3 regions of the Pseudoalteromonas sp. SG45-5 genome follow, and region 1 is predicted to be linked to each of the others. Evidence: predicted binding sites of a transcription regulator. Region 1 holds the regulator's gene; each other region holds the start of a gene.
The links. Region 1 encodes FliA, which starts transcription of late flagellar genes. Its sites were predicted from a motif close to CTAAAGNTNNNNNNNNNNNNGCCGATA; they were not measured.

Region 1 (4,281 bases):
TCACCTCGACCTCGTTCACCTGAGCTAGCTTCAATGTTTTCACAATCGGGAATTGATACTACCGAAAATTATCAAGAACCTGTAGCTAAACAACGTCCTAAAAATATGTTTTCACATGAAAATACAGCGCCGATACGCCCTCAAACACAAGCTGATAGCTTAGGTTTTGATGATTTAGAAAGTGATTTTGATGACCTTGAAAGCCCGATAGCACCTCGTCAGCAAGCTAAAAATAATGAAAGCTTAGAGATGACATCTATGCGTGAAGAAATGAATGCAATTCGTCAGCTATTAGAGCACCAAGTCTCAGGTTTAATGCAACAAGATATGGCGCGACGTGATCCAACGCGTGCATGCATGATTGATCGTTTAATTGGCATGGGAATAGGCAAAGATGTTGCTGAGCAAATGGCGTGTTTTGTACCTGATGATGTTTCTCGCCAGCAAGGTTGGAAAGCTTTATTAGCGATGGTTGAAGATCAAATGCAAACCACGAACAACGAAATACTGCGTCAAGGTGGAGTTTACGCATTAGTCGGCCCAACGGGAGTGGGTAAAACAACAACTGTCGCAAAACTTGCTGCACTTGGTGCGCAAAAGTATGGCGCTGATAAAGTTGCGTTAATCACTACGGACACCTACAGAATTGGTGCATACGAGCAACTAGCAACATATGGCCGAATTATAGGGTGTAGCGTAAAGCAAGTTAAAGATGCTAATGAATTGGCTGAAGTTTTATATCATTTACGAAATAAACGTCTAGTATTAATTGACACCGCAGGAATGAGCCAGCGTGATTTGCGTTTAACCGAGCAATTAAATACGTTAATGCGTAATCAACGTGTCGATATTCGTAATTATTTAGTATTAAGTGCCACAGCACAAATTAATGTATTACAAGAAACGGTAAGACATTTCAAAAAAGTACAGTTAAGTGGTTGTATTTTTACTAAATTAGATGAATCGTTAAGTTTAGGTGAGATTATTAGTATTGCGATTCAAAATCGTCTTCCAATAGGTTATCTTACTAATGGTCAGCGAGTACCAGAGGACATTCGCGTTGCGAATTCAGAAAAACTAGTAAAAAAAGCTGAGCAATTATATTTAAAAAGAATAAAATCACAACATTCACGACATCAATCAGTGGCGTCGAACACAGTAGGGATGTATGATTAACACAGTATTAGATCAAGCAAGCGGCCTGCGAAAAATGAGTCAAAACAATAATAACGGCGTAAAAGTTATCGCTGTGACCGGTGGTAAAGGTGGAGTAGGTAAAACAAATGTTTCACTAAATACTGCAATTGCATTAGGTCAACAAGGTAAGCGAGTTTTAGTTCTTGATGCCGACTTAGGTTTAGCAAATTGTGATGTGATGCTTGGGCTTCGTGTTGAGCGCAATTTATCGCATGTATTATCTGGTGAATGCGAACTGGATGAGATTTTAGTTGAAGGTCCTGCTGGGATTAAAATTGTCCCTGCAACGTCGGGTTCGCAAAACATGGTTGAATTATCACCTTCTGAACACGCGGGTCTTATTCGTGCCTTTAGCGAATTAAATACCGAATTTGATATATTGATAGTAGACACCGCCGCCGGCATTTCCGATATGGTGCTGAGCTTTTCTCGTGCAGCACAAGATGTAATGGTCGTCGTGTGTGACGAACCAACATCAATAACAGATGCGTATGCACTTATTAAAGTATTAAGCCGTGAGCACGGTGTGTATAAATTTAAAATTGTTGCAAATATGGTTCGCAGCCTTCGCGAAGGCCAAGAATTGTTTGCAAAGTTATCTAAAGTAACAGATCGTTTCCTAGATATTTCTATGGAGCTAGCTGCAACGATACCTTACGATGAAAATATGCGTAAAGCGACACGTCGGCAGAAAGTTATTGTGGAGTTGTTTCCAAGCTCTCCAGCTTCAGTGGCTTTTCGAGCTCTGGCAACAAAAGCGGTCAAATGGCCAATACCGAATCAACCGTCAGGGCATTTAGAGTTTTTCATTGAGAAGCTGGTTAACGGCTAATTATGACAACATTGGTAAATAGAGCTATGGGATATCAATCAACACAAAATTTAAATGTGATTGTTGAGAAACATGCGTCACTGGTTAAAAAAGTGGCATGTCACTTAATTGCTCGTCTACCTCCAAGTGTACAACTCGATGATTTAATTCAATCGGGTATGATAGGACTGATTGAAGCGTCAAAAAACTTTGATGCAACTAAAGGCGCAAGCTTTGAAACGTTTGCAGGTATTCGCATCCGTGGCGCTATGCTAGATGAAATGCGCCGTGGTGACTGGGCTCCGCGTTCTGTGCATCGCAAAAGTCGTCTTGTTGCTGAAACGATAAACGAATTAGAAAAAAACTTAAATCGTGAACCTACAGATATAGAAGTTGCTGAAAAACTTGATATTTCGTTAAATGAGTACCATCATATTTTAAACGATGTAAATGCAAGTAAAGTGTTGGGTATAGAAGACCTTGGAATTGATGAAGATGTCATAACTCCAGCGGGTCAAGATTTAACACTAGACAAACCTTTTAATAATGTTAAAAATGAACGATTTAATGAGTCTTTATTAAGTGCAATAAAATCATTACCAGAGCGAGATGCTATGGTGTTATCTTTGTACTATAACGATGAAATGAATTTAAAAGAGATTGGGCATATACTCGATGTTAGTGAGTCGCGTGTGAGTCAGATACATGGTCAGGCGATGATTAAGCTAAAAGCAAAAATCAATGACTGGATAAACTAGTAGTAAGTAAATAAAGGTTAAGACCTCACTGGAGGATGTTTTGGATAAAAACATGAAAATTCTTGTTGTTGACGATTTTTCAACAATGAGACGTATTATTAAGAATTTATTGCGTGATTTAGGCTTTACGAATGTTCAAGAAGCAGATGATGGTTCGACTGCTTTACCAATGCTACAAAATCAGTCTTTTGATTTTGTCGTGACGGATTGGAACATGCCAGGTATGCAGGGTATTGACCTTTTAAGGGCAATTAGGGCGGATGACAAGTTAAAACATCTCCCTGTTTTAATGGTAACGGCTGAAGCTAAAAAAGAACAGATAATAGCTGCTGCTCAAGCTGGTGTTAATGGCTATATTGTAAAACCATTTACAGCTGGCACATTGAAGACCAAATTAGAAAAAGTGTTTGAACGCTTAGGTTAATTATAGGGAGAGGCTTATGTCAGCACCTGCTGCGCCTCGAATAACTTTAGAACAAGCGCGTCAACTCGTTGTTTTTTTAGAAAACGACGAGCAAGATAAAGCTGATCAATTAATTTTAGATACAGCGTCTAAAGAGCAGTCAGAGATATTTGCTGAAGTTGGCAAGTTAACGCGTCAGTTACATGAAGCTCTAAAAGGCTTTGAACTAGATTCGCGTTTAACAAACTTAACAAACGATGCAATTCCTGATGCTAAAAAACGACTTAGTTATGTCATGGAGTTGACAGAGAATGCTGCAAATAAAACCATGGATGCGGTTGAGGCAAGTCTCCCTATAACTCAGGAGTTAGCGGGTGAGATAGCAGCCATTAAACCGACATGGGATCGGTTAATGAGTCGGGATATAGAGCTTGGTGAGTTTAAAACTCTGTGCCACAGCATAGATAAGTTTATGAGTAACTCACACAATAAAACAGATGAATTACAAAATTTAATGACAAATGTTTTAATGGCGCAAGATTATCAAGATTTGACTGGTCAAGTTATTCGTCGAGTAATTGAGCTTGTAAGAGAAGTAGAAGAAAGCTTACTTCATCTACTCACTGCGTTTTCTGCGCAGGATGTGGGTACAGTTAATATAGTAGAACAACAAAAAACAGAAGAACCGATTGCCGTACAAACATTAGCAGGTCCCGAGGGCCCTATTATTGATAAAGAATCGCGTAATGATGTTGTGTCTGATCAAGATGAAGTCGATGATCTTTTATCAAGTTTGGGCTTCTAAGAGGAGAGTAACTGCATGTTTGAAGTCGATGAAGATATTTTACAAGACTTTCTTGTAGAAGCAGGAGAAATTCTTGAACTTCTATCCGAACAGTTAGTTGAACTGGAAAATAATCCAGAAGATACCGAACTATTAAATGCTATATTTCGAGGCTTTCATACAGTAAAAGGCGGTGCCGGATTTTTAGCTATGACAGAGCTTGTTGATGCTTGTCATGGTGCAGAAAATGTATTTGATTTGCTCAGACAGGGCGTTCGAACTGTAAACTCTGAATTAATGGATGTTATCTTACAAGCATTAGACACCA
Region 2 (4,281 bases), on a different contig from region 1:
GCAGAGTAACTAAGTTGTAAATCGGCCACGGGGTTTGAGCTTGCTTGATAAGGGCTCGCTTTCCAAGGCAAAGTAGGGACTAAGTGATCTAAGCTAGCATTAAACTTTCGCTGCTCTCGTTGTAGCTTTTGTTCAATGGGTAGTTTCACTTGAGGGTCTAAATACAGCTCTAAAGAATTAAAATCAAGTTTAAGCTTTAATGCAAACCACGCATTAAGCTGCTCATAATCAATAAATATATCGCCAGCATCAACATAATAATCTTGCTCATTGAGTGAGTAAGTCACCCCATTAACATATACTTTTTGCTCATTTAGGTTCATCTCAAATTGATTATTAGGGGAAATAAACCAACCTTTTGCAGTTAAACTTTCGTTATTAACAGTGATTGCAAAATTAAGCTGCTCAAACACGCTATTTAGTTCAATCCATGCGCCATTTTCGCTTTTTATAGCAATTAACTCGCCTAAATAATATTTGCGTAAATACGCTGAGAAAAACAACAGCTCACCTACTGGGATCCCCATATTTTGCGCTTCAAAGTCATTTGTAATAGAACCTGTATTTACTTTAGCAATGTCATTAATTTGCTCTTCGGTTACTTTTTCCCATTTTTTTTCAATGTTAAACAGAGTGTTATACAAAACATCGGTTTTATTTTGCGTTGCATGTGCTGCAAAGCCTAATACAAAAAGTACTAAGCCAATAACTAATGTATAACGTTTGAATAAAATCAGTTTAGTAATCCCACTGAATTAGCGTTTAGATTAACGGTTTTTTCTGCAAATATTACACCTTGATACTCTCGAAGGCCCGAATATACAATCCGTAATTTACCAGCACCACTAATTACATTTTTTTCAAAGAAGTTGAGTGTTAGCTTAGCTAAAGGTACTTCTGCGTAAATACTGTAATCACTTAGCATAGATACCTTAATCTCTTCGCTCGCATTATTTGCTTTATAAAAAGCGTCTACTTTACCAAAAGCGCTGTAGTTACCCTTTCGGGCTAGTGATACAAGCAGCGCGTTATTTTGCTCATTTTTTACCAGCTCGATTGCCTCAATATTAACTTGAGGCTGTATTGCACCTTGGCGCAAAATAACGGGTATTGAGTAACTTAAAATCATGTTGATTTTAATGCCCATTTTTGTCGATTTGCTTTTATCTTCGTTTGGTAATGCTTGGAATAATAAGTGCGAGCGGTACTCTTTATCTGCTAAATTTTTGGGTTTACGTAAGGCAAGTTTAACTATTTGACGCTCCCCTGGCGCTAATCGCACTTGTGATGGACTCATGCGCACCATGCTGCTAAGCGCAGTAGGACTTATCTGATCGCTAGGGTGAGTAATATACCCCCCTTCTGGTTTAGCGGTTTTTTCTTGCCATGACAAACGGTAAGTTCTGTATTCATCACCGTTATTTATTACGATTACTTTAGCCACTCTTTGGCGTTCATCAAAAGACACCCTTGTAGGGGAAATAAGTAAATCTGCATGGCTCGAAAAACTAATTAATAACTGGCAGCCATAGACGACTAAAATAAAAAACTTTAATAACTTCATTGTGATTATTTCTCTTAATAGGCAATTGTTATTTCAACGGTTGTTGAATAATTATCATCTAAGTAAAGCTGACCATCGCCGCTAGCACTTAGTTGTCCACCTATTTTTAAAGTGGCCATGCCATAGGCATTTGTGACTATCGAATTAGCATAAATTATATTATCAAGTGTAAACGCTGTCCCGCCATTGATTCGAGTAAGCGGTTGGTGAACTCCTGAGTCTGTAATATTTATTTGAACGCGCGCCCCAAATCCCTCAAATAGCAGTTCTGCAGGGTATCCATTTCGCATTATGTGTATATTTGTTCCAGAGCTAGTACCGCTTGGTAGTAATGTGATTGAGCTGCTTGGTGTGTTTTCAACAACCACAATTGTGCCAAAGCTAAGTGGCTCTAAAACGGTTACCTGAGAAAGTGCGTTTACGCTATAAAACGCACTTAGTAGTAAGATAGGCTTTATCATAAAAATGCCTGCGTGTTAAAGCAGGCAATATTTCTTAATAATCCAGTAATAATGTGAATGTACCACTATAATCACCGTCAATATAATCACTAGCTGGCGTTGTAGCGTCTGTAGTAAGCGTTGCGCCTACATTAAATGTTGCAGCACCTGTTGAGTCAACTTGGATAGTAGTTGTAGCTACGCTGTTAGGTGTAGCGCCTGTAAGCACATAATACGTAGGCGCACTTAAAGTAAAACCAGCCGTTCCTGCAGGAGCGGTTACTGGTGAGATAGCACCTGTAATACCAGTACCGGTAATGCTAAGGGTCGCAAATGGTGAAACACCTGATACTGTAAATGAAGCAGGAGAACCTGCAGCTAACACTGCAATTTCTGCAGCTGTCGCATCAGTAGATGCTGTTGTAGCAGCGGTTGCTGGGTTTGCAGCTAAAACTAAAGTGGCTGTTTCTGTCGCCGCTGTATCTGCGGTAGCACGTATCGTTCCAAAGTCTAAGTCTGCTGTTTTAGTAAAAGTAAACGCATTTTGTACTTTTACGCCCGCGTTAAAAGTCGCCGTTTCAGCTGACACGTTAAGTGAGATTAGTGACAGTGCAGTAGCAATTGAGGCTATTTTAATTGATTGATTCATAGATATTCCTATTAGTTGTTAACTTACGTAACCATAACAGTCAGGTTAGATTAAGTATCGACCAATATCATTATAAATTTAGTATTTATCGGTATATTTTATCAATAAGCGTAAATAATTAAACTTTTTGCTTAAATTATTACTCCCTCAAACGGAGATAATTTACAAGATAAGTTAATTCGCGAAATAATTTTACAAAAATAGTATGCATCTTGTTTATTTTTAAATGGTCCAGCAATCAACTTATAAAGCTGCGTATTACTTTTAGACTCTGTTTGTACTCGATATTGAAATACATTAAATATATTAGGATAACTTTGTTTTAATTTAACAACCGTGTTTGATGCGCTTTGTTGCTTTAAATAACTTCCTAATTTAACCCCATACATAGACGCAATATCTTCCTCAATAACACCTGTGTTACTCAGCGTATTGGTTTTTTTCTCTACGGCGCTATGCTGCACTAAATTAACCTCAGTGCGCATTTCATCTGGGAGTGTATCTAAATTAGTTTGCATTGAAAGTGCTTTAATCAACATCAGTAAATCACCTTCTATCTCACTGAGTCTATTGATTTTACTTTTATTATTATCCCATTGATCTAAATAAGGCTTTATTTGCTCCATACGAACGACATTATCAAGCTCAGAAACATCATCAGTTTGGCTACTACACCCACCAAGAAAAAGTAATAAAAGTGATATGTATAATATAAATTTCAATTGCTTTTCCACCCAGCGTAAACGTACCAATTTAAAGCAAAAAAAGTGCCAATAACATTGTGATTAGTATTATCGTGCAATTACATTTAAATATGGTGTCAGGAAAATTGAGGCATGAAGTATTCCATATTGAAAATTTAATGCCGTTAGTCAGGTTTTGCCAAGCCAGCCAGATACTAATACCAAACTGCATAAATCTTTGATCAATTTAACGAATTAAATTGCACTATAACGTCGTTAAAAATTTTTTATTTAGAACAAGCGTAATTTTTTTAACGTTAAATAGACCCCATATATAAGCAGATTGGTATAAGATATTTAATGTTATGTGCTAATAATAAAAAAAGCGCCATGTTTGGCGCTTTTTAAATTAAGACATTATTTTACCAATGTTTTAATAAATGTTTTCAACTCGCCAGCAAATTCATCACGACGAAGGGCAAACTCAATAGTTGCCTTTAAATAGCCGATTTTGCTTCCGCAATCATGGCTACGGCCTTTAATTGCGTATGCGTCTACTTTTTCGTGTTCCATTAACATTGCAATAGCATCTGTTAGCTGAATTTCATCGCCCGCACCTTGCGGAGTTTTTGCCAGTAACGGCCAAATATTTTTACTTAATACATAACGCCCTACAACAGCTAAGTTTGATGGTGCTTCGTCAACCGGTGGCTTTTCTACCATATTCAAAATAGGTGAGCTTTCACCTTGTTGTAAATCAACATCTCCTAAATCAACCACACCAAACTGATTTACTTGCGCCATTGGCACAGCCTCTACCATAATTTGGCTATGCTGAGTTTCTTTAAAGCGCGTAATCATTTCAGCAAGGTTGTCTTTTTTAAGATTACTTTCTACATCATCAATAATCACATCAGGCAATATAACCACAAACGGTTCATCACC
Region 3 (4,281 bases), on a different contig from region 1:
GTATATAAACCCAGTGAGATAACTAAAATGTTACAGCCTATTACAATTAGAACAGTTAAAAGCTACCAGCAAGACGATAAAAGTGATTGTGTTAATTTAATTCAAATTGAAGATGAGATATCTGCGACATTTGAGTTATTAAAGGTCCTACATCAGTACAATAATCTAAACGCTTGGACATTATTAATCGCACCGGATAACGTGCCTAGTAAAGCATTACTTGATTCATGCTCTATTGATACAAGTAAATTACTTGTTATTAGACAAAAGCACCTAGTCAATTTAGAGTATGTATTAAATTCGGCGTTACATAACGGTAATTTTTCAGCAGTAATTACATGGACAGACATAGTAAATAACCAATTACTTAATAGCTTATCTTTAGATCTGAGTAAAACACGAACAAAACTTTACTGTTTTACAAAAAATATTCAAATTACAAAGATACCCCATAGCCAACAAGCTTGTTAAACTAACGCTTTTATACTGTGTAGAACAACTATGAACTCACTGAACTCTATAAGCTGTTTATGTGGCAGTCAGCAAGAATATGCAGACTGCTGCGAACCTCTTCATTTAGCAAAACAACAAGCTCAGACTCCTGAACAACTAATGCGTTCGCGTTATACGGCTTATGTACTTAAAAATGCAAAATATGTTTACCAAACCTATGCAAGTGAAAAGCAAGCTGAAAATCCTGTTAAAGAAATCAACGATTTTGCTAACAGCTGTCGATTTATAAATCTTGATGTCATTAGCTCACACCATGATGAAGATAAAGGTGAAGTAGAATTTAAAGCTCAGTACTTTTACCAAAGTCTGTTTTGTGAACTTCACGAAAAATCGCAGTTCATTAAAGAAAATGCTCAATGGCGTTATTTAGATGGCACTATATTTCCAGTTACGGATATTAAGGTGGGTAGAAATGATGATTGTCCATGTGGTAGTAATAAGAAATACAAAAAATGCCACAGTGTGTAATATATAATTTTATTTAACCCCTTTACATAAGTAAGGATTGTTGATTGTAGGCAGTCCTTTATTGATATAAATACACTTAAGCCCTCCTCTACTCTTGTAGCTACCTTATTCATGTTTATGTTAATTATTGCGGTGTGTAGTTAGCGCTTAAACGCTACATTTACCAGCGCACCAAACTTGCTTATACCGATTCGCTTAATTAAGTGATCTATTTTGAGGGAAGGAAATCGTGTCGATAACAAGGCAAAAATTTTGTTCTTTAGTTGTTCTATATCAGGAATTTTTAACGATGTTAGCGTCAGATTTAATCCCTCAAATTGATTAAGTATTATTGCGGATTGGTATTATTTAAACATGCCTCCTCTGTTTTAGTTAACAACCGATAAACGCTCCACACTTAATATTTATAGCGTAAAACAAAAAATGAGCCACTTGGGCCCATTTTATAATTTCGAATACTGATTAAATATTATTCGTCATCATCTAAGTCTAACTGTTGACGCTGAGCTGGTCGTGCTAAAATCTCTACATAGAAAGAAGTCAGACCTTGCTTTTCAATTTCACCAATTTGGTTACTTAATTCAGCTACGTGTACAACTTGCGCATCTTCAGCTGTGTTACCAAACTTACAGTCAAATGCCCAATAATCTGCATCTTCAGGTAGTGTTTTATTGCGCTCTCGTTTCAAATATTTTTTCACTTCATGCTTTGCAGCATCAACCATACGAGGGTATTTGATTTTCTCGTGATTCAGCGTGAATGTTTTCTTCATTACGTTCCTAATTACCTTGGTTTAATGATAGCGGCATTTCATGTCATACCATTTGCGATCATTATAGCAATTGCAATTAACTTTTGGATGCTTTTTTTGCACTAAATCAATTATTAGCCAATATCATTAAATTAATCAGTAATAGTGATGCGAAAACACAAAAAACAACATATAGGGTTACTCGATATGCCTAATTTTTAAAGCTGTAAGAAGGTAAATCAATCAGTAAGCAAGAGTTAATTTCCTAGGTTAAATTATAATGTGCTTTTGTCCCTGAATCACATAAATAACACGCTTGCTGCTCCCTATTAGATATTTTCTCAAGCAGTAACTAAGTGTAAAGGCTCATGTAAAGCATCGTTATTAAGGTGATCGTAAAAAGCAGCGGCGTCCATCGCTGGATTAGAAAGTTGCGTTTCTGTGTTTTTTATACGTCTACGCACAGCAAGCTCGCAATTATCAATGATATTCAACGGAATATGCGTTACATCATCTCTTATAAAGAGGGGCTCTGGATTCAAACAATGATTCAATTTAATATCGTTCATTCCAGAGCGTTCTCCAGCACTGATCAGTAGTGAAGCGTTGTGTTGACCAATCAACATATCAAATTTATCTGGCGCTAAAAGTTGCTTAGGACCAACACCCAATTGTTTGCGAAGCGCATCATCGGTAATAATTGCGTCTTCGAGTTCTGTTTTCGGTAAGTGAAATTGGCTAAAATCAAGTGCGTCATGCGATAACATTGCGAGCAAAAGAGAAAACTCTCCTCTTCGCTGTTCGTGCACACTTTTATTAAGCCGTGTGCTTAATTGGTTCTCAGTGATCAACAAACCATCGATTTGCATAGTCTTTAGCCGATTGTTGTAGGTTATAGATATTTATCGGCTTTTTTTCATTTTTCTTTAGTTTTTTTCTTTACTTAAATACATATTTTGCTATTATCAGCGCCGTTGCATTGGAGGGGTTCCCGAGCGGCCAAAGGGATCAGACTGTAAATCTGACGGCTCAGCCTTCGCTGGTTCGAATCCAGCTCCCTCCACCACTTTTCTTACCGCTAAGTTAAGTGGGGCCAAATGTAACAAAATTAGTGTGGAGGGGTTCCCGAGCGGCCAAAGGGATCAGACTGTAAATCTGACGGCTCAGCCTTCGCTGGTTCGAATCCAGCTCCCTCCACCACTTTTAATTTCCCCCTAGTAATCAGTAAAATCTAAAATACCCACTGTAAGCCCATTCCATTAATTTTTAACCATTGTGATGCTGATTTATAATCAGGGTAAAATTTTTCAACTCGCTGCCAAAATGCTTTACTGTGGTTTAAATGACGCAGATGTGCTAACTCATGAACTATTACATAATCAATTATGTGCTGTGGCGCACCAATAAGGTGTAGATTAAAGGTCAAATTACGTTTGCTGTTACAACTCCCCCACTTTCTTTTATAAATCGCAATACTCAAATTGCGTGGTAAAGCCTCGTTCATTTGTGTACAAAAATACGTAAGTCGCATTTCTATATAAGCTGTTAGCTGCTCTTTTAAATACTCTTCTAATAATTTTTGATACTTTAATTGTTGATGTTTAACACGTTTAGATACCGTAATTAACAAGCCTGCTAACTGTGGTTTTACACCAGAGCAGTGACCTTGCTCAAACTGCACATTTACTTGCTCAGAATAAATACATATTTTTTTAGTTTCAAAGGGATATTGCTTGCAGTCAACAACAGTGAGTTGCTTAAGCAATTGCGCATCAACCCACGTCTTTTTTTCTAAAAGCCAGCTATCAATTTGCTTTTTTGCAATATAGCTAGGTGCATATACAGTTACCTGTTGGTTATGAACTTTAATCGCAACGGTTTTTCTTCGTGCGCTTTTTTTTAGCTGATATTCAAACACTTCAATTTCTCAAATATAAATATTATTTACCCATCTAGGTAATATATTAGCATCATCTTAATTAAAAAAATTAGCTTTATTAGTTAAAGTACTCTCGTATTCAGTCGTTATGAAATAGTGCTTTATTAACTGCAGTAAATTAACTGTTTATTAATTGCTTAATTATATTAAACTAAAATAGTGATATTACATTGTGAGTTATTATGCTGTCAGCTTTTTTCATTACGGACCAAGATCCTAGTTTAATTGTAAATGGGGTTTACGATCCTGTTTTAGTCTCAATGTCCGTCCTAATCGCTATATTTTCTGCATTTTTTACCACCAAACTCATTGATTTAGCAAAAAGTACTAAATTCCCAAGCTACCAGCGTTTAGCCAATGTTACCGCAGCCACTGTTTTTTCTGTCGGTATTTGGAGTATGCATTTTATTGGTATGCTCGCTTTTTCACTCTGCACTAATATTCAATATGATCCCATGATTACATTATTGTCATTTATACCTGCATTTTTGGCCTGTCAGTATGCTGTGGCTATGCTGGTAAATAGTGATGGAAATTTAAAAACACTTGCTACTTGTTCGATTTTACTTGGTGCAGGCATTGGTACTATGCATTACAGTGGCATGGCTGC

Region 2: H5119_RS12920 (DUF4402 domain-containing protein) is a predicted target of FliA. The motif match lies at 2,709-2,735, and genes of this name have one in related genera.
Region 3: H5119_RS06370 (VC2046/SO_2500 family protein) is a predicted target of FliA. The motif match lies at 2,636-2,662, and genes of this name have one in related genera.

What each region holds. Positions count from the first base shown of each region.
Region 1 is NZ_JACJEM010000003.1:60,066-64,346, reverse strand. Features, by position in the region: gene flhF (flagellar biosynthesis protein FlhF) at 1-1,176, shown strand, start outside; gene H5119_RS01375 (MinD/ParA family protein) at 1,169-2,029, shown strand; gene H5119_RS01370 (RNA polymerase sigma factor FliA) at 2,056-2,766, shown strand; gene cheY (chemotaxis response regulator CheY) at 2,807-3,190, shown strand; gene H5119_RS01360 (protein phosphatase CheZ) at 3,207-3,974, shown strand; gene H5119_RS01355 (chemotaxis protein CheA) at 3,990-4,281, shown strand, end outside.
Region 2 is NZ_JACJEM010000037.1:27,771-32,051, forward strand. Features, by position in the region: gene H5119_RS12905 (hypothetical protein) at 1-644, opposite strand, end outside; gene H5119_RS12910 (molecular chaperone) at 734-1,564, opposite strand; gene H5119_RS12915 (DUF4402 domain-containing protein) at 1,579-2,025, opposite strand; gene H5119_RS12920 (DUF4402 domain-containing protein) at 2,060-2,653, opposite strand; gene H5119_RS12925 (SPOR domain-containing protein) at 2,785-3,375, opposite strand; gene galU (UTP--glucose-1-phosphate uridylyltransferase GalU) at 3,754-4,281, opposite strand, start outside.
Region 3 is NZ_JACJEM010000014.1:58,526-62,806, reverse strand. Features, by position in the region: gene H5119_RS06385 (SulA-like leucine-rich domain-containing protein) at 28-471, shown strand; gene H5119_RS06380 (YchJ family protein) at 502-981, shown strand; gene H5119_RS06375 (DUF6172 family protein) at 1,451-1,753, opposite strand; gene H5119_RS06370 (VC2046/SO_2500 family protein) at 2,074-2,601, opposite strand; tRNA gene H5119_RS06365 (tRNA-Tyr) at 2,714-2,798, shown strand; tRNA gene H5119_RS06360 (tRNA-Tyr) at 2,848-2,932, shown strand; gene H5119_RS06355 (M48 family metallopeptidase) at 2,964-3,650, opposite strand; gene H5119_RS06350 (MHYT domain-containing protein) at 3,854-4,281, shown strand, end outside.